One region of the Bradyrhizobium sp. ORS 111 genome, then DNA from elsewhere that is predicted to be linked to it. Evidence: predicted binding sites of a transcription regulator. Region 1 holds the regulator's gene; each other region holds the start of a gene.
What was found. Region 1 encodes LexA, which represses DNA repair genes until DNA is damaged. Its sites were predicted from a motif close to TGTTCNNNNTGTGTTCNG; they were not measured.
Positions count from the first base shown of each region.

Region 2: the regulator LexA is predicted to act here: its motif matches at 4,287-4,304, upstream of P6U30_RS03660 (ATP-dependent Clp protease adaptor ClpS).
Region 3: the regulator LexA is predicted to act here: its motif matches at 4,394-4,411, upstream of dinB (DNA polymerase IV).

Region 1 is NZ_CP120701.1:3,865,501-3,871,549, forward strand. It holds gene P6U30_RS18015 (ComEC/Rec2 family competence protein) at 1-688, shown strand, start outside; gene P6U30_RS18020 (hypothetical protein) at 685-915, opposite strand; gene P6U30_RS18025 (hypothetical protein) at 1,062-1,490, opposite strand; gene lexA (transcriptional repressor LexA) at 1,791-2,495, opposite strand; gene glp (gephyrin-like molybdotransferase Glp) at 2,719-3,930, opposite strand; gene P6U30_RS18040 (HAD family hydrolase) at 3,959-4,585, opposite strand; gene P6U30_RS18045 (ROK family protein) at 5,112-6,049, opposite strand, start outside.
Region 2 is NZ_CP120701.1:790,878-796,926, reverse strand. It holds gene P6U30_RS03675 (flavin reductase family protein) at 1-57, opposite strand, end outside; gene P6U30_RS03670 (LLM class flavin-dependent oxidoreductase) at 141-1,241, opposite strand; gene P6U30_RS03665 (mechanosensitive ion channel domain-containing protein) at 1,666-4,008, opposite strand; gene P6U30_RS03660 (ATP-dependent Clp protease adaptor ClpS) at 4,329-6,049, shown strand, end outside.
Region 3 is NZ_CP120701.1:4,989,717-4,995,765, reverse strand. It holds gene P6U30_RS23345 (FGGY family carbohydrate kinase) at 1-308, shown strand, start outside; gene P6U30_RS23340 (2-hydroxyacid dehydrogenase) at 301-1,341, shown strand; gene P6U30_RS23335 (class II aldolase/adducin family protein) at 1,361-2,098, shown strand; gene P6U30_RS23330 (glycerol-3-phosphate dehydrogenase) at 2,095-3,603, shown strand; gene P6U30_RS23325 (hypothetical protein) at 4,151-4,360, opposite strand; gene dinB (DNA polymerase IV) at 4,474-5,724, shown strand; gene P6U30_RS23315 (energy-coupling factor ABC transporter ATP-binding protein) at 6,029-6,049, shown strand, end outside.

The DNA of each region.
Region 1 (6,049 bases):
CGCGGTCGGGCGGATGGCCGCGTTCGGCACCGGGCCGCTGATCGTGGCGAGCGCCGGCCTCGTCCTGCTCGGCCTGCTTCGGACGCCGCTGCGCTGGTCGGGCGCGGCCCTGCTTGCGGTGGCGCTGATCTGGGCGCTGCGGGTGCCGCAGCCGGACGTCCTGGTCTCCGCCGACGGCCGCAATGTCGCGGTCCGCGGCGGCGACGGGCGGCTGCATCTGATGCGAAGCGGCAAGGATGCCTTTCTGGTGAAGGAATGGCTGGCGGCGGATGCCGATGCGCGGACGGCCGCCGATCCCTCGCTCGCGGACGGGGTCTCCTGCGACGAGAGCGGCTGCGTGGCTGAGGGGACCGGAGGCATGCTGGTTTCGTTGGCGATGCGGCCCGAGGCGCTGGTCGACGATTGCGAGCGGGCGGCGCTGATTCTGACGGCCCGTCCGGTGCCGCAGGGCTGCGCGGCCTCCGTGATCGATGCCGAGCGGCTGCGGCGCCACGGCGCCCTGATGCTGCGCCGCACCGGCGGCGGCTTTGCCGTCGATGCGGTCAGGCCCGGCGGGATCGACCGGCCGTGGTCGCCGGCGGTTCCCGGCGATACCGAGGACGAGGCCACGCTGCGCGTACCCGGCCGCGCGCCGCGCCCGGCGGTCGACGCGACCCCGGCAGAGGCTGATCTGCAAGGCGACGACTAAGGCTGATCGGGCAGAGGAGTGGTGGTCGGCAGGTCAAAGGCGCCGAGATGGTACTCGTCCGAGTCCGGGTTCGCGTTTGGCTTTCTGACGAGGGTGAACGTCGCTTCGGGAAATTGCTGCCAGACCTTCAGGTCGTCGGCCGTCACCGTCAGCCAGCCGAACCGGAACATGTAGCGGCCCGGCTCCGTGACGCGTCCAGCCCTTTGCCATGTGACCTTGTCGACCACCGAGCACGTCCTTGTCCGTGTCCGATGATGCGCCAAGGCGCGGTCTAACGCAAATCCCCGATGCGCCCCGGAGCCTTAAGTCCGGGGTCGCTCGAAATCGCTTAGGTCACCGCCGCCGGACAATTCATCCAGCGGCCATGATGCGCTCAACCCAAAAACAGCGACGCGAATGCAGAGGGCCGCCGCTCGACCGCCTTCGGCTTCTCGACGACGGGCGGGTGGAGGGCAGGTAGCTGCAGCACGGTGACGCGTTGTCCTTCGACGAGCTGGGTCACCAGCACGTGGCTGCCGTCGGGGAATTCGACCGCATCATGATGACGATCGGGCACGTCGGGCTCGACTTCGTTGAACACGCCGACGCGGAAGCCGATTGTCTTGGTCCAGATCCAGCGGCTGTCGTAGCGGACGTTCTCGACGAACGCGAGCTCGGTGCCGGGCAGCATGCAGACCGCGACAGTCGGATCGCTCTCCGAAGCAAAGCCGCGGGTTGACGTGCCGCGGAATGTCGTGGTGATCAGCGTCTCTCCGACAATGGCGGGGCGCGATGCCACGGCGTGCAGACTATAGTCACACATCGGATGGCTCCTCATTTCGAGATAGCGACCCGTGCCTCTCCTGAGGCGTGGGCCTCTACCAGAGTGGACGACAGCAAACGAGGTTCTTCCCGTTTCTGGGCGATTGTACGACTGGCCGCGCGAGCCTCCGATCACAAACACGCTACACCGTCCCGGTGGTATCAGGACGCGCCGGAGGCACTCACGCAGCGCAGTCCATGAAGCAACGGCGTTGCGCGCTGCTCGTTCCCTCGCAATGGATGTGCGACTGCACATACGCACGACGCGCTGCACGCGGTCGCGCCTGGACCAGGGGCGCGGTCAGTATTTGCGATAGAGCCCGATCAGCTTGCCCTGGATTCGCACGCGGTTTGGCGGCAGGATGCGCACTTCATAGGCGGTGTTGGCCGGCTCGAGCGCGATCGATGCGCCGCGGCGCCGGAAACGCTTTAGCGTCGCTTCCTCCTCGTCGATCAGCGCCACCACAATGTCGCCGGTATTGGCGGTGTCGTTGCGCTGGATCAGCGCCATATCGCCGTCGAGGATGCCGGCGTCGACCATGGAGTCGCCACGCACCTCCAGGGCATAATGCTCGCCGGCGCCGAGCATGTCCGGTGGCACGCTGATGGTATGGCTGCGCGTCTGCAGTGCCTCAATCGGCGTACCGGCCGCAATCCGGCCCATCACGGGGACGGCGACCGGACGGTTGCCATCATCCTCGGCGATCGGCGGCGTGCTGCTGCGCTTGCCGAGCGTGCCCTCGATCACGCTCGGGGTGAAGCCGCGGCGGCCGTTGCTGCCGCCGGCCGACAGCTCGGGAAGCTTGATCACCTCGATGGCGCGGGCGCGGTTCGGCAGGCGGCGGATGAAGCCGCGCTCTTCCAGCGCTGTAATGAGGCGGTGGATACCGGACTTCGAGCGCAGGTCGAGCGCATCCTTCATCTCGTCGAAGGAGGGCGGGACGCCGGCCTCTTTCAGACGTTCATTGATGAAACGCAGAAGTTCGTACTGTTTGCGCGTGAGCATCTCGAGTATTCCCCCGGTTGATAGCGTCGTTCGATTCCGAGACCTTCAGGGAGCCTGATCGGGAGCGCGAAAACTTCTGACACTCCTCAGTGCGCTCCCATTCGTGGACACCAGTACTCGAAACAAATCATGAACGGACACTATATGTTCGATATGTGTTCCGCAACCACTTAATTTCCGGTGAATGCAGCCGACAGTGCCTGATCGGCGCGGCGGCAACGTCTCATTCGGGCAGTGTCAGAATCTCGCACGCCTCGCCTTGGACGGCCGCGGGTGCGAACGGCGGACGGATCACAAGTGCCCGTGCCGCAGCGAGATTTCCCAGCAGCGAGCTGTCCTGCTGGCTGACGGGTGTTGCGATCAACGTGCCGTCGCCACGCTCCTCGAGGCGGGCCCGGAGATAGTCCTCGCGCTGATCGTTGGCGGCGAGGTCATGGCCGAGCAGGGCGCTCTTGCGGACATGATGAATCACGTTTCGGCCGCTGAGGGCCCGAATCAACGGCACCAGAAACAGGAAGGCGCAGACATAGGACGACACCGGATTTCCGGGCAGGCCGATCACCCGCATCGTTCCCAATCGGCCGTGCATCATTGGCTTGCCCGGCCGCATCGCGATCCGCCAGAACGCCATCTGGACGCCCTCGGCCTCCAGCGACTGCTTGACGAGATCATGGTCGCCGACGGAGGCGCCGCCGGTGGTGATCAGGATGTCGGCGTCCGCCTCCCGTGCCCGGCGGATACCGGAGGTGGTGGCCGCCACCGTGTCGGCAGCGATCCCGAGATCGACGGTCTCTGCGCCCTCGGCGCGGGCCAGCGCCCGCAGCGCGTAGCCGTTGGAATAGACGATCTGGCCGGGGCCGGGGCTGCAGCCCGGCATCACCAGCTCGTCGCCGGTTGCCAGCACCGCGACCTTCGGCCGGCGGCGCACGGCGAGTTCCGGATAGTTCATGGCCGCGGCGAGCGACAGCGCGCGGTCGGAGAGGCGGCTGCCGGCCGCAAGGAGCACATCGCCCTCGCGGAAGTCGACGCCCGCGAGGCGGATGTGCCGTCCCTTCGCGGCGGCCTCGGTGATCGTGATGTGGTCGCCGTCAGTCCTGGTATCTTCCTGGATGATGACGGCGTCAGCGCCGTCGGGGATCACGCCGCCGGTGAAGATCCGTACCGCTTCGCCCACGCCGACCGTGCGCTCGAACGGCCGCCCGGCCGCGACTTCGCCGATCACCCGCAGCCTAGCCGACAGGTCGGACGCAGCGGCCGCGCGCACCGCATAGCCGTCCATCGCCGACATCGGCTGCGGCGGCTGCGTGCGCCGCGCGGCGACATCGCGTGCCAGCGTGCGGTGATAGGCGGCATCGAGCGCGACCGTCTCTTCCGGCAGCGGCTCGGCGCCGGCGAGAACGGCAGACAGGGCATCGGCAACCGGCATCAGGGCCACGGGCAGGGCTCCTCAAATCTCAAGGTCTTCATATTCCAAGTGCGGCGAGTGCCCTTGCCACGTCATCCGTCGATGTCACGTGGATGGCACGAAGGCCGCGCGCCCGCGCGCCCTCGATATTGGCCGCCGTATCGTCGAAGAACAGGATCCGCGACGCCGGCACGCCGATCGCTTTTACCACATGATCGTAGGCCTCGGCGTCCGGTTTTCGAAGGCCGATCGCCGACGACAGGAACACGTCGCGGAAATGGCTGAGCACGTCGGCATAGGCGACCGAGAAATGCGCGACATGGGCCGGGTTGGTGTTGGAGAAGGCATAGAGCGGCAGCCGCCGCGCGGCCGTCGCCAGCAGCGGCGCGATCCCCGGCATTTCGCCGGTGAAGATCGCATTCCAGCCCTCGAGGAACTGCGCATCGGTCAGGTCGATGCCGAGTGACCGGCGCAGGTTCGCGAAAAACGTTGCGTCGTCGACCTTGCCGATCTCGTGGTGCTTGAAGCTGTCGTCGACGACGAAGCGTCCGGCGAGATCGGCAGGCGCGCAGCCGGCGTCTTCCGCCCAGCGCGCCATCACCCTGTCGAAGCTGATATCGAGCACGACGCGGCCGATATCGAACAGCAGCACGTCGACGGAATTGGGGGAGAGTTGCGTGGTCATTGCACGACCGATGTACGAAAATTGCGGGTAGGCGGCAACGGTTTCGATCTCCGCGCGGAGCGCTCCTCGTGACGGGCTTTCGTCACATCCTTGCGAGCGACGGATTGCATTTGGTGCGTCGCAATCGACGATGTCGTCCTGGCGAAGGCCAGAACCCATAACCGCCGCACTTGGCGATGAATGGGACCGTGGCCCGGCGCCGCGCAACAATAAACATTTGGGGTAATGGGTCCCGGCCCCCTGCGCAATTGCGCACTCGGCCGGGACGACGCTGGGGATAGGCCTCGCCCGATGTCTCACCCCGTCATTGCGATGAGCCAACGGGTCGCGCGAACGCGCGCCCGATGACAGGCTCCGCGATGCACCCCCTCTCTCCGCCGTCATCCCCCCGCGCATGCGGGGGATCCAGTACGCTGCGGCCTCTCGGATCAATCACTGCTGCCTCTGGAATACTGGATCATGCTTCTGCCAGAGCCATCGGCGCCTTGTGTTGTTATTGGTTACGGGATCTCGCGCGGAGCGGCGGTTAACCCTTGCCATTTCGGTTGGTGAAGCGAGCATTGCCGAGACCGGTCCCGATGGTCAACACGCCCCAACGCTTCACGTCCCGCATGAAGGGCATTTCGGACAATCCCTGCACCACGCCGTCGTTGTGCATGACGATGGCGGTATCTTGCTCGCCGATCTGCGGGATGGCTTCGATCAGGTTGGCAGGCAGGTTGAACTTGCTGCTCTCCCAATTGCCAGGCAGGTTCTGCGCACCCTTCTCGATAGAGCCATCGCTTTTGATGACGCCGGGACAGGAGATGCCTATGAACGGCGCGAGTTCGAATCCCTCCTTCTCCGCTTTGGCGATCAGACCCTGGAGCATCTTGATCAGATGTTTGACTGCCCCGTCGCGGCTCGGCTCGTCGTGAGCAACACGCCAAAGCTCGAACTTCCAGACGGTCGCCTTGGAAAGGTCCGGAGACTTCTTTCGCCGCGTCTCTACAACGCCGCAGCGGATATTGCTGCCGCCGATGTCGACGGCCAGAATCGAGTCGTGGCCATCGAAGATCCAGGAGGGCGCAAGGTGCAGTGCGCCGATCAACCCGGCTTCGTCCGGGTGATGGCGGATCGGAACCATCTCAACTTTGAAGCCCTCTGCCTTGAGAATGATTTCGGTGCGGGCAATGGCGAGCTCGCCGAGTCGGCTGAGGCGGAAACCACCGCCCACGACGATGCGTTCGGTCTTCTCCCAGGCCTTCGACTTGAGGAGGCGTCGGGCCACATAGGCGAGCTCCCGAGCGAAGTCCTCAATGACGCTTTGCACGACTGCGGCCGCTTTGGTGTCCTCGCCGACCAATACGGCGTCCAGTACCTTCTTGCTGACGTTCTCCGAGGATTCCTCCCCGAAGGGGTCTTCGCCGGTCTTGCGTAGCGGCTTCCGCCATTTATCCAAGATGTCCCGGAAAGCACCCTTGC
Region 2 (6,049 bases), 3.1 Mb from region 1:
GACGGCGCCGGCGCAATGGCGCATGGCCTGCTTGAAACTCTGTGCATCGACGGTCATGCCGCGAACCCCGGTGTCGAAAATACCTCGCATCAAGATATGCGACGCAGGGTGCGAGGCAAGCCCCGCACCCTGCGCACCAGTCATGCAGCCTTCTCGAACTCGGCGCCGAGATGCTTCAGGCGCGGCATCACCTCGTTCTTGAGCAATTCCAGCGAGCGCCGCCAGGCCTCCGGCTTGTGCTTGTAATCGAAGCCGAACACCAACAGCACGCCGAAGCCGCCGACCTCCTGATAGATCTTCTCGATCTTCTCGGTGACGGTCGCCGGCGAGCCGACGATCCAATTCCGGCGCGCGCAATATTCAACCGTAACGTCGCTGTCGGGCACGTCGGGCGCGTGCTTCAGATAGTCCTTGAAGCCGAAATGACCGAGCAACGGCAGGAAGTATTCGCTCATCATCCGGCCCATCATGTCGCCGACCGAAAGCTTCCAGGCCTCCTCGTCGGTGTCGGCGACGAACACCTCGCGCACCATTCGCCAGTCCTTGCGGCTCGGCTTGCGGCCGGTCTTGGCGGCGCCGGCCTCGACCGACTCCCAGTGGCTGCCGACATAGGCCGGGTTGAGGTTGAGGCTCATCGGGATGAAGCCGCGCTCGCCGGCGAGCTTCAGCGTATCTGAGTTCTTCGACAGGCCGGCAACCCCGATCGGCGGATACGGCGCCTGCACCGGCTTGATGTGCGGCTTGAGGAAGTCGAACATCGTGTCCGGCTTGGTCACCGTCCAGTACTTGCCCTTGTGGGTCCACGGCGCCGGATCGGTCCACATCTTCAGGATGATCTCGAGCGCCTCGCGGGTCATGTCGCGGTTCTGGCCCGACATGCCGTCGACATTGAACATCGCCCAGTCGCTCGGCAGGCCGCTCGCGGCGACGCCGAAGTTGAGCCGTCCGTTCGACAGGTGATCGAGCACCGCGACGCGGTTGGCGAGCTCGGCGGGGTGATGATAGGGCAGCAGGAAGCCGCCGGGCCCGATGCGGATGGTCTTGGTCTGCAAGAGCGCCTGCGCGATCAACAGGTCGGGCGACGGATGCGGCTCCCACGGCGCGGTATGATGCTCGCCGATCCAGGCCTCCTGATAGCCGAGCTCATCGAGCCAGCGCAGCGTCTGCAGGTCCCAATCGTGGCCCTCCTTCAATCCGCACTCCGGCGGATGCGAGGGCATGGTGAAATATCCAAGCTCCATGGCGTGTTCCTTCTCTCTGGAAATTCAGTGGTGCAATGCGTCTTGCCGCGCATTCGAAAAGCGAAGTGAGCAAGCGCCGTGCCAGCACGGGAATCGCCGATAATGCGAGGGAAGGCCGGGTTTTCGACCGGGTGCGGTCGATGTGTGGGCACAGGGATGCGCGGGCCGTCTCAGAGTCGCGAGACGGTGTCGCAGCCGTGAGACGGGCCGCCGGCGTTCAGCTCCGGCAGTTTACTCCTCGCCCCGTTCTTACGGGGAGAGGGTTGGGGTGAGGGGGTGCGTCCGCATACTCACTGATAGATGCGTTCGCGGAATCTCCCCGCACCCGGAACGCATCTAACGGTGCGTTTCGACCTCTCCCCGCAGGCGGGGCGAGGTGAAACGAAGCCCGCGCTGCGCGATTGATGCACGCAGAACTGGCGGCCTACCCCGTCGCGCGGCGCGGCGACGCGTTGGCTTCGGGTTCGGTCGGTGCCGGAATCTGCATCAGGAAGGTCTGGCTGGCGGAGGCGATCTCGATTCCCTCCTCCTGGAAGCGCCGCTTCATGCGGCGATTGAATTCGCGCTGCACCGGCCAACGGCCGCCATCGGTGCAACGGATCTGGCCGACGATCGTCACCACCGAGCCATCGACCTTGTCGACGCCCCACAATTCCAGGTCGCCGCGGATCAACGGGCGATAGGTGGACTCGCGGCGCATCTCGGCGACGATATCCTTCAGGATCTCGCCGGCGCGGTCGGTGTCTTCCTTGAAGGCGACGTTGACGCTGACCGCGGCATTGCCGGCACCGCGGCTCGCATTGGTGATGGTCGTCACCGCGCTGAACGGCACGACGTGCACCGAGCCGTCGCCCGCGCGCAGCCGCATGGTGCGGATCGAGACGTTCTCGACCACACCGGACAGCCCCGACACCGTCACCGCGTCGCCGACCTGCACCGTGTTCTCCAGCAGCAGAAACAGCCCGGTGATAAGGTCCTGCACCAGCTTCTGCGAGCCGAAGCCGATCGCGATGCCGACGATGCCGGCGCCGGCGAGCAGCGGGGCGACATTGACGCCGATCTCGCTCAGCGCGGTCAGCCCGACCACCGCGACGATCAGGCACAACAGCGCGGTGCGCAGCATCGGCTGGAAGGTGCGCAGCCGCGCCGCCCGGGCAAAATGTCCCTCGCGCGACAGCGTGTTGATCTGCCGGTCCATCAGCGCGTTGGCGACCTCCCAGATCACGGCGGCGGCGAGCGCGGCGATGCCGATCGTCACCAGCGCCGAGATCAGCCGGCTGCCGATCTGGCCGCCATAGAACCAGACGATGGCGTCGACGCCCCACACCTCGAGCAATGCGACGAAGCCGATGAAGGCGATCACCGCCGAGACGATCTTGCGCAGCAGCGGCAGATAGCGGTTGGCGCGAATCTCCAGTCCCGGGAAGCGCTGCAGCAGCTCCGGGCTGATGCGGAATCCGCGATCGATCAGGCTCAGCACCACCATGGTGATGAGGCGCGTCACCAGCAGCACCGCGATGGTGCCGACGAAATATTGCAGCAGCAGCGAATAGCCGTTGCGGATGTTGAGCGCCCACACCGCCCACAACGCGAGGTCGAGCGCGATCGCCAAGACATGCCAGAGGCCGGCGACGCGGTTGCGGATCCGCGCGGCAAGGCCGACGCGATCGGCCGGGGCGCGGATGGCGTCCGCCACCTGGCGGCGGCACTGCAGGATGATGACGACGAGGAAGAGATGCACGATCAGCATCACGAGCCGCAGCAGCGCAGCATAGCCGGCGCGATGCAGGCCGAGCAGTAGCGCGACATTGGCAAAGCAGACGCCGGAGACACCGACGGCGACGATGCGCCGGGTCCAGATCTCGATATAGGCCGCGGTCTCGGCGCGGATGCGGAACAGGCCGAACGGCCCGGCCAGCGCCCGCACTGCGCAGATCAGGACGCGCGAGAAGGCATAGGCGTTGACGACGGCGAGGATCACCAGCCGTGTGGTCGACTGGTCGCCGATCTCGGTGCCGAGCAGCGCGGTGGCGACGCCGACGAACACGACCACCGGCAGCAGTTCGAGCAGCAGGCGCCCCAGCACGAAAGGCAGCCGGACCACAGATTGCCAGGCTCGCGCCAGGCTGAGCCGGCGGCGCTGCAACTCTGGCTCCGGCGTGACGTCGGCGACCGAGGACGGCGGAGCGGCGACCGCGAGCGCCTGCACCGGCACGCGCGCGGTCTGCGGCAGGCGCGATTCCAAAAACGCCACCGGCCGCTTGATCAGGCGGAACGCCACCCATTCGACGGCCAGCGCACAGCCGAGCACCAGCGCAAGCTTCCAGGCGATGTCGATCAGGAGACCATAGGCCGCCGGATCATTGGCGGTGCGCACGAACCAGTAATAGAACGCCGGGAAATGCGTCAGCGTCCGCGCGATGTCGGCGACCTCGCGCGACATATCGGTGACCTGCTCCGACACCATCAGCAGGAGCTGCGCGCCGAGGCTGTCGGCGGTGAGCGGGATCGGGGAGTGGTGCTCCGGCTCGGGCTGCGCCGCCTGCGGCGAGGCATTGGCGATCGCGCGCAGCGTGTTGATGATCTCGCCGCGCTTCTTGTCGTCCTGCAGCGTCTCGAGCGCGCGCTTGGCCTGCTCCGGCGTCAGCGTATCGCCGGTATTGGCCTGCTGCTGCGGCGGTGCCGGTTTGGCGCTGGGCTGCGCGACGGCGGGAGAAACGAACAGGGCGAGGACGAGAAGGATCGCAAAACGAAGTTTGTGCGACACGAGAGCCTCTTAAAATAATTGCGCGACAGCAAATCCCAGGCCTGGAATCTGCCCTCGCGCTCGCGTCATGTCGGATCGATCCTTTTCGCCTTGATGATGTGTCGGAAGTTTGCCGCCGTGACGGCGATCTCTTGGCATTTGCCGCAACACAATCGTCATAAGTGTTGAGCCGCGTTTACGCATGCGGGATGCGTTGTGGGCACGCCGGCCGAGCGGCTCGCCACACGCCAGGGCTGAAGTGGGGCAATCTTTCGCTTGACGCGCTGGGCCCTCTATGATGTTCTTATTTTGTTCCTTTATTTCGGTTGTTTGGGGGTCTCATGCACGACGTCTTTGCCGACGATGGTCCGGTACAGCTCTTCATTCACGACGACGGCGAGACGCCACTGGAATTCGTGCAGGACTTGTTGCGCACGGTGTTCGGCAAATCTCAGCAAGATGCGATCGCCTCCGCTGCGTTGATCGAGGCCAACGGCGCAATTCCGTGCGGTCCCTATCCCGCGCCGGTCGCGCGTGCATTGCTCACGAGCGCGAAGTGGTTGATCCGCTCCAAGGGCCAACCGTTGCTCATCACCGCCGAATCCGCCGACGCCAGCCGTCCCTGCGATCTCTGCGAAGCGCCGAGGGCGGTTAAAGAGATATTTCTGTCGGGCACGACAGCCTCGCTGTGCAGCGACTGCCTGCTCGCCGCACGCCGCAGCTCGGAGGAATTGCCGAGCGACGAGTTCAGATACGCCTTCGTCGCGCTCGAATGGCATTTCGCCGGAATACCGCGCAACCAGATCCTGACACGGTCGCGGAAGTTTCCGGGTCATATGCGCGCCGACGTCCAGATTGCGATCGACAGGCTGTTCACCACGCCGCTCCACTTCTTCGGCATCCACGAAGCCTCTCGCTACGAGACCATCGAGTTCGCAGCGCTGATGAAGGACAGCCGCGATGCGCCGGCAATCGCGCCGCCGCAATATCACGACGTCGATGTCGGCGAGGCCGAACCGGTGAAGTGCCTCGTCAATGGATTGTGGCTGTGCCGAACCGGAGAGCTGCGCTACGCCGTGCTGCTCAGCTTCCATCGCGAGTACGGTTACGAGCCGACCTTGCGCATCGAACTCGCGGTGCCCGCCGGCGCCGCCGGCAATGCCCTCGTGCAACGGACCCTTGCCGAGCTGGAAGCGGCGGTGCATGCCGCGCGCTCCTATCGCGGCAAGATCCTCTCGCTCGACGGCGACGCCGACTACCGCGGACGCTCGCGCGGCGTCACCGTGCATCGCCTGCCGACGGTCGATCGTGACGCCGTGATCCTGCCGGACCGGACGCTGCGGCTGCTCGAGCGCAACGTGCTCGATTTCGTCGGAAGCCGTGAACTGCTGCGCAAGCTCGGCCAATCGACCCGCAAGGGCATTCTGCTCTACGGCCCGCCCGGCACCGGCAAGACCCACACCATCCGCTATCTCGCCACCAACCTGCCAGGTCACACGACGCTGATCATCACCGCCGAGCAGGTCGGCCTGCTCGGCGCCTATATGAGTCTTGCGCGCCTACTGCAGCCAAGCATGGTGGTGATCGAAGACGTCGATTTGATCGCGCGCAGCCGTGAGGAGATGGGCGGCCCTTGCGAGGAATCGCTGCTCAACAAGCTGCTCAATGAGATGGACGGCTTGAAGGAGGACTGTGACATCCTGTTCGTGCTGACCACCAACCGGCCGGAAGAGCTGGAAAGTGCGCTGGCCGGCCGGCCCGGCCGCATCGACCAGGCGATCGAGGTGCCGCTGCCCGACGAGATCGGCCGCGGCAAGCTGGTCCGGCTCTACGGCAAGGGCCTGCCGCTCGACCAGGGAGTCATCGACGACGCCGTGCGGCGCACCGAGGGCGTCAGCGCGGCCTTCATCAAGGAACTGATGCGCCGCCTCGCCCAGGCCAGCATCGCCCGCGACGGCGGCCAGAGGGTCACGTCGGCCGATATCGAGGGAGCGCTGAACGAGATGCTATTCGACGGCGGCCACCTCAACGTCAAACTGCTCGGCGGCGCACAGACCATGAG
Region 3 (6,049 bases), 1.1 Mb from region 1:
CGCGAAGTCGCGCCCTCGGCGCGATCCTGGGCGCCGCGCTTGAGTGCAATGTCCGCGTTTGCAACCGCGGTGAAGCCGGCGCTGCAGGTGCTGCCATGATCGCGGCGGTCGCGACCGGCATATATCCTGATATGGCGGCGTGCGCCGAGGACTGGGTGACACCCTGTCTCAACCCGGCGCAAACGCATGATCCGGAGCTGGCTTCGCTCTATTCGCGGATGTTCCCGGCCTATCTCGGCGCAAGGCTGGCCGCGCCGCCCGTCTGGAAGCAACTCGCAGCGCTGCGGACAGGAGGCGGCCATGTCTAGAACCATCGCCATCATCGGCGACCGCTTCATGCTGCCGTCGGTCTTTGCCGAGCGGATCAGGGCGGCTTGCGGCGACGCTGTCGACATTCGCATCCTGGAGCAGCCATGGCCCGACGAGCCGATGGAGCATGGCTATGCCGGCTCCAAGCTCGATGGCTTGAAGGAGTTCATGGGTGATCCAAGCGAGATCGCCGACTTCATTGCCGATGCACCAATGCTTGTGACGCATTTGGCGCCGATATCGCGATCGATACTGGAGCGGCTGCCGAATCTCAAATTCATCGCGGTCTCGCGCGGCGGTCCGGTCAACATCGACATGCAGGCGGCGCGGGATCACCGGGTGCTTGTCGTCAATACTCCTGGCCGCAACGCGAGCGCGGTGGCCGAGTTCACGATCGGCGCCATTCTCGCCGAAACGCGGCTGATCCGCAGCGGCCATGAAGCCCTGCGTGGCGGCGAATGGCGCGGCGACCTCTATCGCGCCGACCGGACAGGCCGCGAGCTCGGCGAGATGACGGTCGGTGTCGTCGGCTATGGCGCGATCGGCAGCCGCGTGGTGAGGCTACTCAAGGCGTTCGGCTGCAAGATCCTGGTGGCCGATCCCTATGTTCAGCTCACGGCACAGGACCGTAACGACGGTGTCGAGCATGTCGCGCTGACGGACCTTCTGGCGCGTGCCGACGTAATCAGCCTGCATGCAAGGGTCACGGCCGAGACGACCGGATTCATCGATCGCGCGGCGCTCGCGCGGATGAAACCGGATGCGGTCTTCATCAATACCGCGCGCGGCCCGCTGGTCGATTATGAGGCGCTCTACGAAGCGTTGTCCACCGGACGGCTTGGCGGCGCGATGCTTGACACATTCGCGGTCGAGCCGGTGCCGGCCGACTGGCCGCTGCTGCAATTGCCCAATGTCACGCTGACGCCGCATATCGCCGGCGCTTCCGTGCGTACCGTGACGTTTGCCGCCGATCAGGCGGCCGAGGAGGTTCGCCGCTTTCTGGCCGGCGAGCCGCCGCTCAATCCGTGCTGAAGACGAAAGGTGCCTTGATATGACCCGTGAGGAACGAGAGCTGCGCGAAGCAATCATCACCAAGTGCCGGTGGATGAATGCGTCGGGTCTCAACCAGGGAACGTCAGGCAACATCTCCGCCCGCTACAAGGACAGGATGTTGATCACGCCGTCGGCCACGCCCTATGACGCGATGAAGCCCGAAATGATCGCATCGATGCCGCTCGAGGGCGAGTATGGGGCGTGGGAAGGGCCGCTGCAGCCCTCCACCGAATGGCGCTTCCATCTCGACATCATGCGCGGCCGGCCCGACGTCGGCAGCGTCGTGCACACCCATTCGACCTACGCCACGGTGCTCGCCATCGCACGCAAGTCGATTCCCGCCTGTCACTACATGATGGCCGCATTCGGCGGCCACGACATTCGCTGCGCGGGCTATGCGCGCTATGGCACGGCGGAGCTGTCCGAACTCGCGCTCGCCGCACTCGAGGGTCGCAACGGCTGCCTGCTGGCCAATCACGGCATGATTGCCGTCGGCCCGAACCTGGACAAAGCAATGTGGCTCGCGGTCGAGCTCGAGACCATCGCGCGTCAATATTATCTCTCGCTTGCGCTCGAGACCCCGCACATTCTCAGCGAGGACCAGATCGCGGAAACGGCGCAGGGATTTTCGACTTATGGTCTCCAGGCGCCGAAGCCAAAGCCCGCGAAGGCGCGCACGGCTGGAAAAGCCGCAGCCCGCCGGCGGGTCGACAAGAAGCGCAGCGGGACGCGATGACTGCAGCCGCACCGGGCACGGGCAGCGACCACGGGCTCGTCGATGTCGCCATCATCGGTGGCGGCATCAATGGCGCCGGCATTGCCCGGGATGCGGCCGGCCGCGGCCTCAAGGTCTTGCTGTGCGAGAAGGATGACTTTGCCGAGGGCACCTCGTCGCGCTCGGGCAAGCTCGTGCATGGCGGGCTACGCTACCTCGAATACTACGAATTTCGGCTGGTCCGCGAGGCCCTGATCGAGCGGGAGGTGCTGCTGGCGTCGGCGCCGCATATCATCTGGCCGATGCGGTTCGTGCTGCCGCACTCACCCGAGCAACGGCCGGCGTGGCTGGTGCGGACCGGGCTGTTTCTCTACGATCATCTCGGCGGCCGCAAGCAACTCCCGCCGAGCCGCGGGCTCGATCTGTCCCGGGTGCCTGAGGGCGCGCCGCTACGTCCCGAATTTCACCGTGGCTTCGAGTATTCGGATTGCTGGGTCGACGATGCCAGGCTCGTGATTCTCAATCTGATCGATGCCGCCCGCAACGGCGCCCAGATATTGCCGCGAACGCGCGCGGTGGGCGCGCGGCGCGAGGGAGAGAGCTGGCGCCTCGAGATGCTGGCTGAGGACGGCCGCCTGCAGGTGGTGCGCGCGCGAGCGCTTATCAATGCGGCAGGCCCGTGGGTCCGCTACGTCGTGCAGGGCGTCGCAGGGTTGAACTCGGCGCACAATGTGCGGCTGGTCAAGGGCAGCCATGTCGTCGTGCCGAAGTTCTGGAGCGGTCCGCAGGCCTATCTGCTTCAGAACGAGGATCGCCGCGTCATCTTCGTCAACCCCTACGAGGGCGATCTCGCGCTGATCGGGACCACGGATATTCCCTATGACGGCCGCGCGGAGGACGTCGCGATCGACGGCGGCGAGATTGCCTATCTGCTCGGGATACTGCGCCGCTATTTTCGCGCGTCCCCGTCCGAAGAGGATATCGTGCACGCCTTTTCCGGCGTGCGACCACTCTATGACGATAATTCCGCGAACCCTTCCGCAGTGACGCGAGACTACGTTTTCGAAGTTCATGGAACGACGGAGCAGCCGCCGCTGCTCGCGATCTTCGGCGGCAAGATCACGACCTATCGCCGGCTCGCCGAGCACGCACTCGGTCGATTGCAGCCCTGGTTTCCCTTGATGTCATCGGCGTGGACGGCGCGAAAGCCGCTGCCGGGCGGCGACATCGGCGGCACCTTCGAGGGCTTTGCGACGGATCTGGCACGCGCCTATGCCGATCTGCCTCAACGGGTCGTCCATCACTATGCGCGCCTGTACGGTACGCGCGCACGCGATCTTCTTGGATCGGCACGCAGCGTGGCCGACCTCGGCCGCCATTTCGGCGGCAATTTCTACGAGCGCGAAGCTGTCTATCTCCGCGAGACCGAGTGGGCGACAAGGGCCGCTGATTTTCTTGAAAGGCGCACCAAGCACGGCCTGCACCTGACGCGCGCGCAACGCGACAGCTTTGCAAGCTATCTGTGAACGCCGCTGTGCTCCTAAAGCGCAATGAGATTGGGTTGAACTGGTGGCAGTCACCGCCTTAAGAGTGCCGCAGCGCCGAATTCATGCCGGCCTAGTAGGCCGTCGGCATCGCACCGTGCCGCTTGAAGAACTCCTGCGCTCTGCGCCAGAGCGTCGGCGCTACAACACTTCGACAGCACCGGGTGATGGTGCACACGATTCGATCCACGTCATCGCCCGCGCATGCTGGTGATCCAGTATTCCAGAGAAGCTGGTGCTTGAACCGAGAGGCCGCGGCGTACTGGATGGCCCGCCTGCGCGGGCCATGACGACTGCGAGAGAATGTCTATCCGTATTCTCGCGACATGATTTGTCCGAGCCTTGCATCTCGTTCCGCCATCAAGAAAGAAAGTGGGTGAGTGCCAGATCAAGTTCGGTCCGGTGCACTCACCCACTTTCATTCAAAGCGGGTCGACGACTTCACGCCGGTCCGAACTTGCAATGACAGAGTTGTATCCGCTCCTCGCAGTTCAAGGAGCAAAATCTATCGATGCCCCGAAGGCGAGGCCTAATCCCGCGCACGCCCTGTGCGTCGTCCGCGCGTGTAACCCTTCGAGGTCGCCGCGCAGATGTCCTCGAGTTCGGCCTCGAGAAGCCCCTTGGCGACGATCAGTGCGCGGACGGCGGCACGCGGATCGCCGTCGCACACCGCGATCACTTGATCGGCCACCGTGTCCAGCGGATCGCGCCTTTGCTGCGTCTTTGAAACGGCCGGCATGCCTAGAGCTTCCCGATTGACCGGCCTTGATGATGTTCCTATTTTGTTCTCATGTCAATCGCGGCCCTGCGATAGCGGCATCAAGTTTTGGTCAGCACAGGTGAGGGGTTGGGATGGCAACAGCAGGCACCATCCTCCACGCCGACCTGGATGCATTTTATGCGTCGGTTGAGCAACTGCTCGATCCATCCTTGCGCGGCCAGCCCATCGCCGTCGGTGGCGGAGTGGTGCTTGCCGCTTCGTACGAAGCGAGGGCGTTTGGAATCCGCGGCGGCATGTCGGGACGGCAGGCGCGCGAGCTGTGTCCGCAGCTCATCTTTGTCGGTGGCCACTTCAAGGACTACCAGCGGTTGGGTGACGCCGCCATCAGGGTGCTCGGTGATTTCACACCGCTCGTGGAGCGCATCTCGATCGATGAGGCCTTTGCCGATGTTGCCGGCTGCACTCATCTGTTCGGCACGCCCGCCGAAATCGCGGCGGCGATCCGCCGGCGCGTGCGGATCGAGCTTGGCCTGCCGATCTCGGTGGGCGTCGCGCGCACCAAGCACCTCGCCAAGATCGCCTCGCAGGTTGCCAAGCCTGACGGGCTCGTGGTGGTCGATCCCGCCCGTGAGCTGGAATTCCTGCATCAACTGCCGGTCGAATTGATGTGGGGCGTGGGCCCGGTCACCAAGGCTCGGCTGGCGGCGGTCGGCGTGTCGACGATCGGGCAGCTTGCCAAATTGCCCGGCTGGTCGCTCGAGCGGTTGCTCGGACCGGCCGCGGGGCAAAAACTGTCAGAGCTGGCCTGGAATCGTGATCCGCGGCAGCTCAAGCCTCACCGTCGGGCTCGATCGGCTGGCGCGCAGTCGGCGATCGGCAGGAAGCCCGCCGTTGAGCGCGTCATCCGGCCGACACTGCTTCACCTCGCGGACCGCGTCGCCACCCGGCTCCGGGCAAAGTCCAGGCCCGGCCGAACGATTACGGTGCGCGTGCGCTTCGCCGACTTGAGGTCGGTGACGCGCTCGACCACGCTCGATGCGCCGATCTCCGCCACTGTGATCCTCGCCGAACTCGCCGAGGAATTGGTGGGTGCGATCCTGGCGGATCATCCGGATGAGACGATCATCTCGCTGTTGGCGATCTCCGTCTCGCATCTCGAGGAGCACTGGGATCTTGCGCTCGAGCTCCCGTTGTTTGGGCTTGACGATCAGGCCCGGCGTCCCGGCAGTAGGCTTGGCCTGGCGCGTTGGGCGGCGGACTGTGCCATCGACCGGATCCGCGATCGCTTCGGATGGGATGCGATCGGGTACGGCTCGGTGGTGCTTGGCTTCTCTCGTTCGGTGCCTGACGCGTTCCGCAAGCTGGCCGAGAAGGATCTGTAGCCAGTGACGGTATCGCGATCGCCGGTCTGGGTGCGGGGCAAGCCAGCCGGAAGTGTCAGCTATCTCCGTTCCCCAATACCCATGGATAAGTCCGCTCAGATCCTACACATCCACCATTCATTCGACCGGGTGGAGTTTTCGGCGCGCACGGGCTACTGGTGGCGGGCTTCCTGGCCTGCGACAGGGGCTTTGAGAACGGCCGAAGACTATGGGATTCCTCGATATTTTGCGGTCAAGGCGCAGCCCCGGCGGGCACCAGGGCGATGTGGGCGAGCCTCGCCCTGCGGCGCCGTCTGTTGGGGTCGTGTTCGATCAGGTTTGCCTC